Regions from separate parts of the Shinella sp. 838 genome, predicted to be linked through region 1. Evidence: predicted binding sites of a transcription regulator. Region 1 holds the regulator's gene; the other holds the start of a gene.
The links. The regulator LexA, encoded in region 1, represses DNA repair genes until DNA is damaged. The targets are predictions, from matches to a motif close to TGTTCNNNNTGTGTTCNG.

Region 1 (6,243 bases):
GCCGCCGGTGCGCTCGCCATGGTGACGCTCTATATCCTCGTTTCGGGCGGTGCGATCTCCGCCGTGCGCTCGTGGATCATGATCTGCATCATGCTGGTGGCGGTGCTGTTCGGCCGTGCGGCGATCAGCCTGCGCAACGTGGCACTCTCGGCCATCGTCATCCTTGCCATGACACCGTCGGCCGTCACCAATCCGGGCTTCCAGATGTCCTATGCCGCAACGCTCGGGCTCGTCGCCGGCTATGCGGCCTGGCGGGAACGTCCCGTCCGCCGCGAGGGCGAGGGAGGGCGCCTGAAACTGTTCGGCGGTGCGCTGGGGCGCTTCTTCGGCGGGCTGCTCCTGTCCTCGCTGATCGGCGGCTTCGCGACCCTGATCTATTCCATCGGCCATTTCCATCGCATCCCGGCCTATGGACTTGCCGGCAACTTGCTCGCTATGCCTGTCATCAGCGCGATCGTCATGCCCTTCGGCCTCATCGCCGTACTGCTCATGCCTTTCGGCCTCGATGGCGTGCCCTTCGCGATCATGGGCAAGGGCATCGAGTGGATGATCGCGCTGTCGACATGGGTTGCGAGCTGGAAGGGCGAGATCGTCACCGGCCGCATTCCCTCGATTGCGTTCCTGCTGATCGGTCTTGGTGGCGGGCTTGTCTGCATCCTGCGCACGCGGCTGCGCCATGCGGGAACGCTGCTTGTCGGGATCGGCCTCGCCATCGCCTGCTTTCCGGCTGGAGGTGCCACGCCGGAAGCGCTGGTGTCCGAGGATGGCCGCCTCGTTGCCATCCTTCGCGGCGAAACCGTCGCCACAAACCGGGCAAGACCGCCAGACTTCATCTATGCGCAGTGGCGGCGCGCCCTTCGGCTCGGCGAACTTGTAAAACCCGAGATCCGCAGAAGCGCCGGCTTGACCCTTGAAGAAGCCGTCAGCACCACGGGTGCCGCAGAAAGCCGAAACAAGCCCCGGCGCAAGGCCGACCGGCAGAAGGCGAGGGACGCCATGGCGTCCGCGCTCGCGGCGGCCCGGGCCGGCAATGGCTTCGTCTGCGAGGCAAAGGCCTTCTGCGCCGCCGTCTCGCCAAGCGGCTGGCGGATCGTGACCCTCGACGACGTCGCCTTCCTGGGCACGGCCTGCGACGCTGCCGACCTCGTCGTCTTGTCCCTGGCCCTGCGGCTCGAGGCCTGCCGCTCGGGTGCGCGCCTGGTGACTGTGCGTCACCTGAGGCGAACCGGCGCCCTCGAAATCCACCCGGCCGCCGAAGGCCTATCCAACATCTTTTCAGCTGCGCAGGTCACACCGGCCGTGGAAAGTCTCGACCGGCCCTGGGCCCGCCACCGCAGCTACGACTGGCGCACGGGCAGTTTCGATCAGCCGGCCGATCAGTGATAGCGGCGAATGAGGCCGACCAGCTTGCCCTGGATTTTTACCCGGTCCGGCCCGAAGATACGGGTCTCGTAGGCGGGGTTTGCCGCTTCGAGCGCGATCGACGCGCCCTTGCGGCGAAAGCGCTTCAGCGTGGCTTCCTCGTCGTCGACAAGCGCGACGATGATTTCGCCGGGATTGGCGCTGCTCGCCGTGCGGATGATCACCGTGTCGCCATCGAGAATGCCGGCCTCGATCATCGAATCGCCCTTGACCTCCAGCGCATAGTGATCGCCGTTGCCGATCATCTCGGCCGGAACGGTGATGTCATGGGTGTTGTTCTGGATGGCGGAGATCGGCACGCCGGCAGCGATGCGGCCCATGACAGGCACGGAGACGGATGAGGAAACCTCGGCCACGGGCGTGCGCTGCGGCGGGGCGGCGACGGGAGCGGGGGGCTGCTTGCCGCGACTGCCCTCGATGACGGCAGGTGAAAAGCCGCGGCGCGGCTGCAGGCTCTGGGTATAGGCTTCGGGAAGCTTTATCACCTCGAGCGCGCGGGCCCGGTTCGGCAGGCGCCGGATGAAGCCGCGTTCCTCCAGCGCCGTGATGAGGCGGTGGATGCCCGATTTCGACGCGAGATCCAGCGCGTCCTTCATCTCGTCGAAGGAGGGAGGAATACCGGACTCCTTCATCCGTTCATGAATGAACAGGAGAAGTTCCTGTTGTTTCCGCGTGAGCATGGCCCCTCCACCGAGAATCGAGTGAAACAAATCCAGAACAGACACTATCTGTTCCATATGTGTTCTGCAAGGGGCTGCTGAAACAATAATAGTACTGTTCAGGCGGATGGTTCGCGCAGGAGAAGCACTGTACAGGGCGCGCCTGCAGGGGCCGCCGGCGCGTGGGGTGCGCGGACGAGAAGGGCCTCGGATGCGGAGAAGGCCTTCATCATGGAGGAATCCTGCTTGTCGAGGGGCGTGACGAGCAGGTCTCCGGCGGGGTCGCGGGCAATGCGTGCGCGAACATAGTCCTGCCGGTGGTCGTTCTCCTTGAGCGGCACGGCGGCAATGGCCGGACGTTCGCGGTTTTCCGCTGGAAGGCGCGCGAGGCGGCGCACGAGGGGAACGAGGAAGAGGTGCGAGCAGACGAGACTCGAAACAGGGTTGCCGGGCAGGCCCACGACGTGCACGTCGCCGAGGCGGCCGACCATCAGGGGTTTGCCGGGGCGCATGGCGATGCGCCAGAAATCGAGGTCCATGCCGGCTTCGCCGAGCACGGGCTGCACAAGGTCGAAATCCCCGACAGATGCGCCGCCGAGTGTGACGAGCGCATCGATACCGAGCGACAGTGCGTGGCGCACGGCGTTCAGAATTGCGTCCTTGTCGTCGCCGACGATACCGAGGTCGATCACCTCGGCGCCTGCCGCGCGGGCGAGCGCAGCGACGCCGTAGGTGTTGGATGCAATGATCTGGCTGGCGCCTGGGGGCGTGCCCGGCGACACAAGCTCGTCGCCGGTGGCGAGCACGGCGATGCGCGGGCGTGCATAGACGGTCACCGCCGCATGGTTCATGGCTGCCGCGACCGTCAGGCGGCCGGCATCGAGCACGTCGCCGGTCCTCAGGACGATTTCGCCTTCGGAAAAATCCTGGCCGCGCGGGCGGATGTGGCGGCCCTTCGGTGTGAGGAAGGTGGTGCGGATGCGACCGTCTTCCAGGACCTCGGCATCTTCCTGCAGGAGCACGGTATCGGCGAAGGCCGGCAGCGGGGCGCCGGTGAAGATACGCACGGCCTCGCCGGGGCCTGCGGTGCCCTGGAAGGCGTGGCCAGCGGACGACATGCCCGCAACGCTCAGGATCGAGCCGAGCGTGGCTATATCCGCGTGGCGCACGGCATAACCGTCCATCGCGGAATTGTCGAAGGGCGGCTGCGTCAACTTGGCAGCGACATCCTCGGCAAGCACGCGGCCATCCGCCTCGTGCAGCCGGACCAGCTCTGTCTGCTGTGTCGGCCGGGCGGCCGAAAGCAGGCGATGGAGGGCGTCTTCGACAGGCAGCAGCGACATCAGCCTGCGTCTCCGCGCCGGTAGTCGCCGGAGCGTCCGCCGGATTTTTCGACGAGGCGGATGCCGCCGATCTCCATCTCGCGGTCTGCGGCTTTCGCCATGTCGTAGATGGTGAGGCAGGCGACGCTGACGGCGGTGAGCGCCTCCATCTCCACGCCGGTGCGGCCGGTCAGCTTGGCCATTGCCTCGATCCGCAGTCCCGGAAGGCTGCGGTCCTCGCGGATGTCGACCGCGACCTTGCTCAGCATCAGGGGATGGCAGAGCGGGATGAGGCTGGCGGTCTGCTTGGCGGCCATGATGCCGGCAAGCCGCGCCGTACCGATCACGTCGCCCTTCTTGGCGTCGCCCTTGAGGATGAGGTCCAGCGTTGCCGGCGCCATGCGGATGAACCCTTCGGCAACCGCGATGCGCACCGTCTCGGCCTTGCCGCCGACATCCACCATGTTGGCTTCGCCGGACGCGCCGATATGCGTGAGCGTGCGGGCCTCGCCCGTCATTTCGAGACCGCCATCATTCCGCTGCCAGCATGCCGGCCGAGCCGGTAAGGAGCTCGCGAGTGGCGGCCGCCACGTCATCCTTGCGCATCAGGCTTTCGCCGACGAGGAAGGTGGAGATGCCGACCTTGCCGAGGCGTTCGCAATCCGCATGGGTGAAGATGCCGCTCTCGCCAACGAGCAGGCGGTCATCCGGCACCATGCTTGCGAGCTTTTCGGAAACGGCAAGATCTACGTCGAACGTGCGCAGATTGCGGTTGTTGATGCCGACGAGCTTGGACTTGAGCTTCAGCGCGCGTTCCATTTCAGGCGCATCATGCACCTCGATGAGCACATCCATGCCGAGCGCGAAGGCGGCGTCTTCCAGCATCTTCGCATCGTCGTCGCTGAGCGAGGCCATGATGAGAAGGATGCAGTCCGCACCCCAGGCACGGGCTTCCAGCACCTGGTAGCCGTCGAACATGAAGTCCTTGCGCAGCGCCGGCAGGGTGCAGGCCGCCCGCGCCGCTGTCAGGAATTCCGGCGCACCCTGGAAGCTCGGTGTGTCCGTGAGAACGGAAAGGCAGGCGGCTCCGCCGGCCTCATAGGCCTTCGCCAGCGCCGGCGGATCGAAATCCGGCCGGATGAGGCCCTTGGAGGGGCTTGCCTTCTTGATCTCGGCGATGAGGCCGAAGCGGCCTTCCGCCTTTTTCGCCTTGAGGCCCGCAAAGAAGCCCCGCGGCGGCTCCTGGTCGCGGATGCGCGCGCGAAGCTCGGCAGGGGAAACACGCGCCTTGGCGGCGGCGATTTCCTCCAGCTTGTAGGCTTCGATCTTCTTCAGGATATCGGTCATGGACAATCCTACTCCGCCTGGCCTTCGTTGGAAACTGCGACAAGGCGTTCCAGAACGGTGCGCGCACGCCCGCTTTCCAGCGCTTCGGTGGCGAGGCGCATGCCGTCCCTGAGCGTTTCCGCCTTGCCGGCGACGACCAGCGAGGCCGCGGCATTGGCGAGCGAAATGTCCCGGTAAGGCATGTGCGCGCCCCCGAGCACGGACAGGAGGGCGGCGGCATTGTGCGCGCCGTCTCCACCGCGCAAGTCGTCCAGTGCCACCTGGGGAAGGCCGAAATCGGCGGGCGTCAGTTCGAAGGTGCGGATCTTGCCATCTTCGAGCGCGGCGACCTTCGTCGTGCCCGTCGTGGTGATCTCGTCGAGGCCTTCGCCATGCACAACCCAGATGCTCTCCGAGCCGAGATCGCGCATCACTTCGGCGATCGGCAGCAACCAGTGCGGCGAGAAGACGCCGAGCAGCTGGCGTTTGACGCTGCCGGGGTTCGAAAGCGGGCCGAGCAGGTTGAAGATCGTGCGCGTGCCGAGTTCGACGCGCGACGGGCCGACATGCTTCATGGCAGGATGGTGCAGCTGCGCGAACATGAAGCCGAGGCCGGCATCGTGCACGCAGCGTGCGATCTCCGCGGGGCCGATGTCCAGCTTTACGCCGAGGCAGGAGAGGGCGTCCGCCGTGCCCGACTTCGAGCTGAGCGCCCGGTTGCCGTGCTTTGCGACCGGAACGCCGGCGCCCGCGACGATGATCGCCGCGAGCGTCGAGATGTTGTAGGTGCCGGCGCCGTCGCCGCCCGTGCCGACGATGTCCACCGCATCGGCGGGAACATTGACCGGCAGCATGCGGGCGCGCATCGAGCCGACGGCGCCGTAGATCTCGTCGACGGTCTCACCGCGCACGCGCAGCGCCATCAGGAAGCCGCCGATCTGCGAGGGCGTGGCGGCGCCGGACATGATGATCTCGAAGGCGCCGCGGGCGTCCTCGCGGTCCAGCATCGCGCCCCCGGCAACCTTGGCGATATAGGGTTTCAGGTCGGACATGCGGTTGCCGTCTCCCTATCGCGCGATGCTCTGTTCGGCGAGCGTGCGGTTGATCGAAACGCCGTAGGACGTCTGCAGGGCGCTCACCATCTGGTCGAGGATGTCGTCGCCGCTGGCACGGGCGACGGCGGCGATCTGCTGCTCGTCGCCGGAGAGCGCGTCGGTGGCGGTCTCGGCGTTCACTTCCGTCACCTTCAGGAGGATCTGGCCTTCACCGTCGACACCGGGCGTATTGGCGACGTGGCCGAGCGGACCTGCGAAGGCGGCAGCGACGGCCACCGGGCTCAGCACCGGATCCTGGGCGCCGCGATTGAGGCCCGCCTTGTTCTCGACGGCCATGCCGAGTTCGCCGGCAATGGTGGCGATGTCGCCACCCTTGCGCACGCGCTCGGCCAGCTCCTCGGCCTTCTTGGCGAGTGTCTGGCGCTGCTGCTCGGCGGTCCAGTCGGCGACCACGCGCTC
Region 2 (6,243 bases), 480 kb from region 1:
TCAGGCCTTGTTGACGAAGCCGTCCAGGACACGCTTCTGGCCGGCGCGGTCGAAGTCGATCGTCAGCTTGTTGCCTTCGATCGCCGCCACGTTGCCATTGCCGAATTTCATGTGGAAGACCCGGTCGCCGATCGCAAATTTCGATGGCTCGCTTACCGTCGATTTCGCCACCAGCTCGCCGTCGATGGTGCGGGCGCGCGGCCCGCTCTCGCCATAGCCGATGCGCTCGACGGCATGGCCGGAGCGCGAGCCCCAGTTGTCGCGGGTCGCATCCGTGCGGTTCGCCTGGGCGCGGCGCCAGCCGGGCGTCGAATAGGCGTTCTGGAAGGGCTCCTGCTTGTCGAAGCGTGACTGGCCGTAGCCGCCGCCGCGACCGTAGCCGCCATAGGATTGCTCGACCTCGGCAACCTCGACATGGGCTTCCGGCAGCTCGTCGAGGAAGCGCGAGGGCAGGGTCGTCTGCCACAGGCCGTGGATGCGGCGGTTCGAGACGAACCAGATGTGGCAGCGGCGCTTGGCCCGCGTGATGCCGACATAGGCAAGGCGCCGTTCTTCCTCAAGGCCCGAACGGCCGCCCTCGTCGAGCGAGCGCTGGTGCGGGAAGAGGCCTTCCTCCCAGCCGGGCAGGAACACGGTCTCGAATTCGAGGCCCTTGGCCGAGTGCAGCGTCATGATCGAGACGGCGTCGAGTTCGGCGTTCTGCTCGGCATCCATGACGAGCGAAACGTGATCCAGGAAGCCGCGCATCGATTCGAAGGCCTCCATCGAGCGGATGAGTTCCTTCAGGTTTTCGAGGCGGCCCGGTCCTTCCGCCGACTTGTCGGCCTGCCACATGGCGGTGTAGCCGCTCTCCTCGAGGATCTGCTCGGCAAGCTCGGTGTGCGGCATGGTCTCCAGCAGCGACTGCCAGCGGCGGAAATCGGTGACGACGTCGAAGAGCGCCTTGCGAGCCTTCGGCTTCAGCTCGTCCGTCTCGATGATATCGGCGGCTGCGGCGAGCATCGGGATGTCGCGGGCGCGGGCATAGTCGTGCAGGTTGCGGATCGTCGTGTCGCCGAGGCCGCGCTTCGGCGTGTTGACGATGCGCTCGAAGGCGAGGTCGTCGGCCGGCTGGCTGACCAGGCGGAAATAGGCCATGGCATCGCGGATTTCGAGGCGCTCGTAGAAGCGCGGGCCGCCGATGACGCGGTAGTTGAGGCCGAGCGTGACGAAGCGGTCTTCGAATTCGCGCATCTGGAAGGACGCACGAACGAGGATCGCCATGTCGTTCAGCTTGTGCTCCTTGCGCTGGAGCTGTTCGATCTCCTCGCCGACGGCGCGGGCCTCTTCCTCCGAATCCCAGGCGGCATGCACGACGACCTTGTCGTCTTCGGGGTCGCGCCGGTCGGTGAACAGCGTCTTGCCGAGGCGGTCCTCGTTGTGGGCGATGAGGTGGCCGGCCGCACCGAGGATATGGGCGGTGGAGCGGTAATTGCGCTCCAGCTTGACGACCTTGGCGCCCGGGAAATCCTTCTCGAAGCGCAGGATGTTGTCCACTTCCGCACCGCGCCAGCCATAGATCGACTGGTCGTCGTCGCCGACGCAGCAGACATTCTGCGGCGTGCCTTTCGGCCGCTGTGCGAGCAGGCGCAGCCACATGTATTGCGCCGTGTTGGTGTCCTGGTACTCGTCGACGAGAATGTAGCGGAATTTCTGGTGGTACTCGGCGAGCACATCCGGATTGGCGCGGAACAGGCGGATCGGGTGCAGCAGCAGGTCGCCGAAGTCGCAGGCGTTCAGCGTCTTCAGGCGGTTCTGGTAGGCGATGTAGAGTTCGCGGCCCTTGCCGTTGGCGAAGGCGCGGGCATCGCCCTCCGGGATCTGCGCGGGATCGAGGCCCTTGTTCTTCCAGCCGTCGATCATGCCGGCGAACTGCTTTGCCGGCCAGCGTTTGTCGTCGATGCCCTCGGCCTGGATGATCTGCTTGACCAGCCGCACCACATCGTCGGTGTCGAGGATGGAGAAATCCGACTTGAGGCCGACGAGTTCGGCGTGGCGCCGCAGGAGCTTCACGCCGATCGAGTGGAAGGTGCCGAGCCAGGGCATGCCCTCGACGGCCCCGCCGACGAGGAGGCCGATGCGCTCCTTCATCTCGCGTGCCGCCTTGTTGGTGAAGGTCACGGCCAGCATCTGGCTGGGGAAGGCGCGGCCGGTGGCGAGGATATGGGCGATGCGGGTGGTCAGCACGCGCGTCTTGCCGGTACCGGCGCCGGCAAGCACCAGCACGGGTCCGTCGAGCGTTTCCACCGCCTCGCGCTGCTCTGGGTTGAGGCCGGAGAGATAATCCGGCGCCCGGTGCGCGTCGCGGGCCGCCATGGCACGCGCGGCGATGCCGCCCGTCGGCTTGGCCGGTGCTGCGGGCTTGCCGGCCAGCTGCGGGTCCTCGTCGAAGAAGGGAATGTCGTCGTAACCGCTGATCATGCGGCTCAATGTAGTGATTCGGTCCCGAAAGGCCAGTTTTCCGTTCTGCTTTTATTCCACGGGGGAAAAGAATGGCCGGAAGATTGTGGAAAGCGGCGCTGTTCAGGCCTGTCGGCGGTCCGCATCGAAGACGTCGTCCACGGGCACCTGCAGGGCGGTGGCGAGCTGGTTCGTCTTGCCGGCAAGCGAGACGATGGCCAGGAGTTCGGCATAGTGCGCGTCCGTCATGCCCTTGGCTTTCGCCGCCGCGGTGTGGGAGTGGACACAATAGCTGCAGCCGTTCGTTATCGAGACCGCGATATAGAGCATCTCCTTGACGAGCGGATCGAGCGTCGAGGGTGTCGCCATGACGACCTTCACCTCCGCCCAGGTGCGCTCCAGGAGCGCCGGGTCGAAGGCGAGGTAGCGCCACATGTTGTTGACGAAGTCCGACTTGCGGGTGGCGCGGATGTCATCGAACACCGCCTTGACGCGCGGATCGGTTTCCAGATTGTCGGCGGGCTTGACGGTGCTCATGAGCGTCTCCGAGGAATGGGCCGGCGGAAAACCGCCGGCCGGAAGGGATCAGGCGAGTGCGATGACACGGGACGGGCCACCCGTGCCGCCGCGCACCTTGGGTGCGCCGACGATGAGGGTTGCGCCCTTGGCCGGAAGCTTGTCCAGATTGGCGGTCGCTTCAAGGCCCCAGCGGCCCGAGGGCAGCCAGGAATAGTGCGTGGCGAAATCCGGGGAGATGCCGTGGTCGAGCGAAAGCGTATCGACGGCGATGCCGACGGCGCTCGAATTTTCCGCAAGGTACTGCACCGCTTCGACATGGAAGCCGGGGAAGTGCAATTTCCCCTCGCCATCGGCATTGCGGAACTTGTCGGTGCCGAGGTGCTTGTCCCAGCCGGAAAGAAGGGCAACGCAGGCCTTTTCCGGCAGGTCGCCATTGGCGGATATCCAGGCCTTGATGTCATCCGGCGTCAGCTGCGCATCGGCATTGGCGGCGGCCTTTTCCCGGATGTCGATGACGGCGAGGGGCACGACCAGATCGGATACCGGGATTTCCGCCACGGATGTGCCGTCCTCGGTAAAATGCAGCGGCGCATCGAGATGGGTGCCGGTGTGCTCGTTGTACCGGAGTTCGAAGATGTTGAACTTGTGTTCCTTGTAGTTGAATTTCTGCTCGCGCCAGAACTGCTGCGGCCCGAAAAAGGTCGGGAACTCCTCATAGAGTTCGTGGGTGAGGTCCGTTGCCTTCGTCGGTGCCTGGGCCAGTGCCGGGCTCAGCGCGCCGCTACCTGCGGCAGCGACCGTTGCCGCTCCGGCGGCGGCGGCGCGGAAAAAGCTTCTCCTCGAAAGCATGCGGTTCTTGACGGTATCGATGACGCAGGCGTCACACATGGAATTCCCCCTGTCGTTCAATGCGTTGATGAAAGAATACTGAAATAGGGCTCGGCCGCTGGGGCCGGGAAAAAGCTATCACAAGTGTTGGAGGCGTCCAGTCATGCACGTGCTCGCAAAAAGCGCGGCGAAGGAAGATTTCTCCACCTTTTCTTACATTTCGGTAACAGAGCGGGCCGCCAATCTTACATTTCGGTAATGAACGCATTCTTTCATTGCTCGTTCATTTTCAAAGCGGGATACTTGGCCTATGTCGCGCCGCAACAGGCGACGGTTCGCTTCCTTCGGAGACAGATTGCATGCGGGTTTGGAAACAGCTCCTCATAAGCCTTGGCGTCCTTTCGGCCGGGGTCTTGCTCTGGGGTCGCTTCGTGCCCGGGGCAAACGCCACGCTGCAGGCCACGGGTCTGCCGGGGTCGCTCGTGGCGGTCATCGCGCCGGCCGGCGACGGTGAGGCGCAGGGCGGCCGCGAAGGTGGCCGCCGCGGCGGTTTCGGTGGCGGACCGGCGCTTGTCGCCACCAAGCCTGCCGCCATGTCGGTCGTCAACGACCGGCTGAACGCCATCGGCGACGGCGAGGCGATCCGCACCGTGACCGTCACGCCCTATGCCACCGGCAACCTCACGGAAGTGCTGGTGAAGTCCGGCGAACGGGTGGAGCAGGGCCAGGTGATCGCCCGCCTCGACAGCGACGAGCAACGCATCGCAGCCGATCAGGCGCGTGTGGCGCGCGACAGCGCCCGGCAGAAGCTGACGCGGATCGAGAACCTGAAATCCACCATGAGCATTGCCGAATTGCAGGACGCCCAGACGGCGGTGCAGGCTGCGGAACTGGCGCTGCAGAATGCTGAGCTGACGCTGCGCCGCCGCGACATCACCGCGCCCTATGGCGGCGTCGTCGGCATCATCTCCGTCAACCCCGGCGACTATGTCACCACAGCCTCGGCGATTGCCCGCATCGACGACCGCTCGGAAATCCTCGTCGATTTCTGGGTTCCGGAGCGGTTTGCGACAAGCATGCGCGTCGGTGGCGCTGTGACGGCGACGGCGGTCGCGCGGCCGGGCGAGACCTTTACGGGCGAGGTGCAGGCGATCGACAACCGCATCGACCAGGAAAGCCGAACACTGCGCGTGCGCGCCCAGATCGACAATCCCGAGGATCTCCTGCGCGCGGGCATGTCCTTCCAGGTGACCATGCGCTTTGCCGGCGACCTTTATCCGAGCGTCGATCCGCTTTCCGTGCAGTGGAGCGCCGATGGCTCCTATGTCTGGCGCGTCAAGGATGAAAAGGTCGAGCGCGTGCCGGTTCACATCGTGCAGCGCAATCCGGACAAGGTTCTGGTGAAGGCCGAGATCGCCGAGGGCGACCAGATCGTCACCGAGGGCGTGCAGACGCTGCGGCCGGGCGGCGCGGTGCGCACGGCGGCGCGGGAGCGTGACCAGCAGACGACCTCCTCCGTGGCGGAGGGGTCGTGATGTCGGGGGAGGGGAACGCGCTCGACACGTCCGGCAAGGCGGGTTTCACCGCGCTCTTCATCCGCCGGCCGATCTTCGCCCTCGTGCTCAACACGCTGATCGTCGTCGCCGGCCTTGCCGCCTTCAACGGTGTGGAGATTCGCGAGCTTCCCTCCGTCGACCAGCCGGTCATCAGCGTCTCGACGGAGTTCGACGGCGCCTCACCGGAAACCGTCGACCGCGAGCTGACGGACGTGATCGAAGGCGCGGTCTCGCGGGTCCAGGGCATCAAGGACATCTCCTCGTCCTCCTCCTTCGAACGCAGCCGCGTCACCTTGCAATTCTCCGATACGACCGACGTCAACCAGGCCGCCAACGACGTGCGCGATGCGCTCGGCCGGGTGGCGAACCAGCTTCCCGACGGCGCCGACGAGCCGCGCGTCGTTAAGGCGGATGCGGACAGCCAGCCGATCATGCGCCTGGCGCTGACCTCGGACAGGCTGTCGCTCGAAGACCTGACGCTTCTCGCCGAAAACGAGATCACCGACCGGCTCGCGTCCGTCGAGGGTGTTGCCGATGTCGCCGTCTATGGCGACCAGGAGAAGATCTTTCGCGTCGATGTCGACCAGTCCAAGCTCGCTGCGCGCGGGCTGACGGTCGCGGACCTGCGCAATGCGCTTGCCACCGCCGCCTTCGACGTGCCTGCCGGCTCGCTGAAGAGCCAGAGCCAGGACATCACGGTGCGTGCAACCGCGGACCTGACGACGCCCGCCGACTTCGAAAACCTCATCCTGAAGAACCGCGTTCGCCTCGGCGACGTCTCCATGGTGACGATGGGGCCGGACGAAGGCTCGACCGCGCTGCGCTCCAACGGTCGCCAGGGTATCGGTCTCGGCATCATCCGCCAGGCGCAATCCAACACGCTCGACATCTCCAACGGTGT

Region 2: the regulator LexA is predicted to act here: its motif matches at 2,502-2,519, upstream of P9A16_RS05050 (ATP-dependent helicase).

Annotation. Positions count from the first base shown of each region.
Region 1 is NZ_JARSBQ010000001.1:1,548,990-1,555,232, forward strand. Features, by position in the region: gene P9A16_RS07325 (ComEC/Rec2 family competence protein) at 1-1,383, shown strand, start outside; gene lexA (transcriptional repressor LexA) at 1,377-2,102, opposite strand; gene P9A16_RS07335 (molybdopterin molybdotransferase MoeA) at 2,201-3,424, opposite strand; gene moaC (cyclic pyranopterin monophosphate synthase MoaC) at 3,424-3,921, opposite strand; gene trpC (indole-3-glycerol phosphate synthase TrpC) at 3,935-4,750, opposite strand; gene trpD (anthranilate phosphoribosyltransferase) at 4,759-5,781, opposite strand; gene P9A16_RS07355 (peptidylprolyl isomerase) at 5,797-6,243, opposite strand, start outside.
Region 2 is NZ_JARSBQ010000001.1:1,072,758-1,079,000, forward strand. Features, by position in the region: gene P9A16_RS05050 (ATP-dependent helicase) at 1-2,460, opposite strand; gene P9A16_RS05055 (carboxymuconolactone decarboxylase family protein) at 2,563-2,976, opposite strand; gene P9A16_RS05060 (cyclase family protein) at 3,025-3,846, opposite strand; gene P9A16_RS05065 (efflux RND transporter periplasmic adaptor subunit) at 4,146-5,321, shown strand; gene P9A16_RS05070 (efflux RND transporter permease subunit) at 5,321-6,243, shown strand, end outside.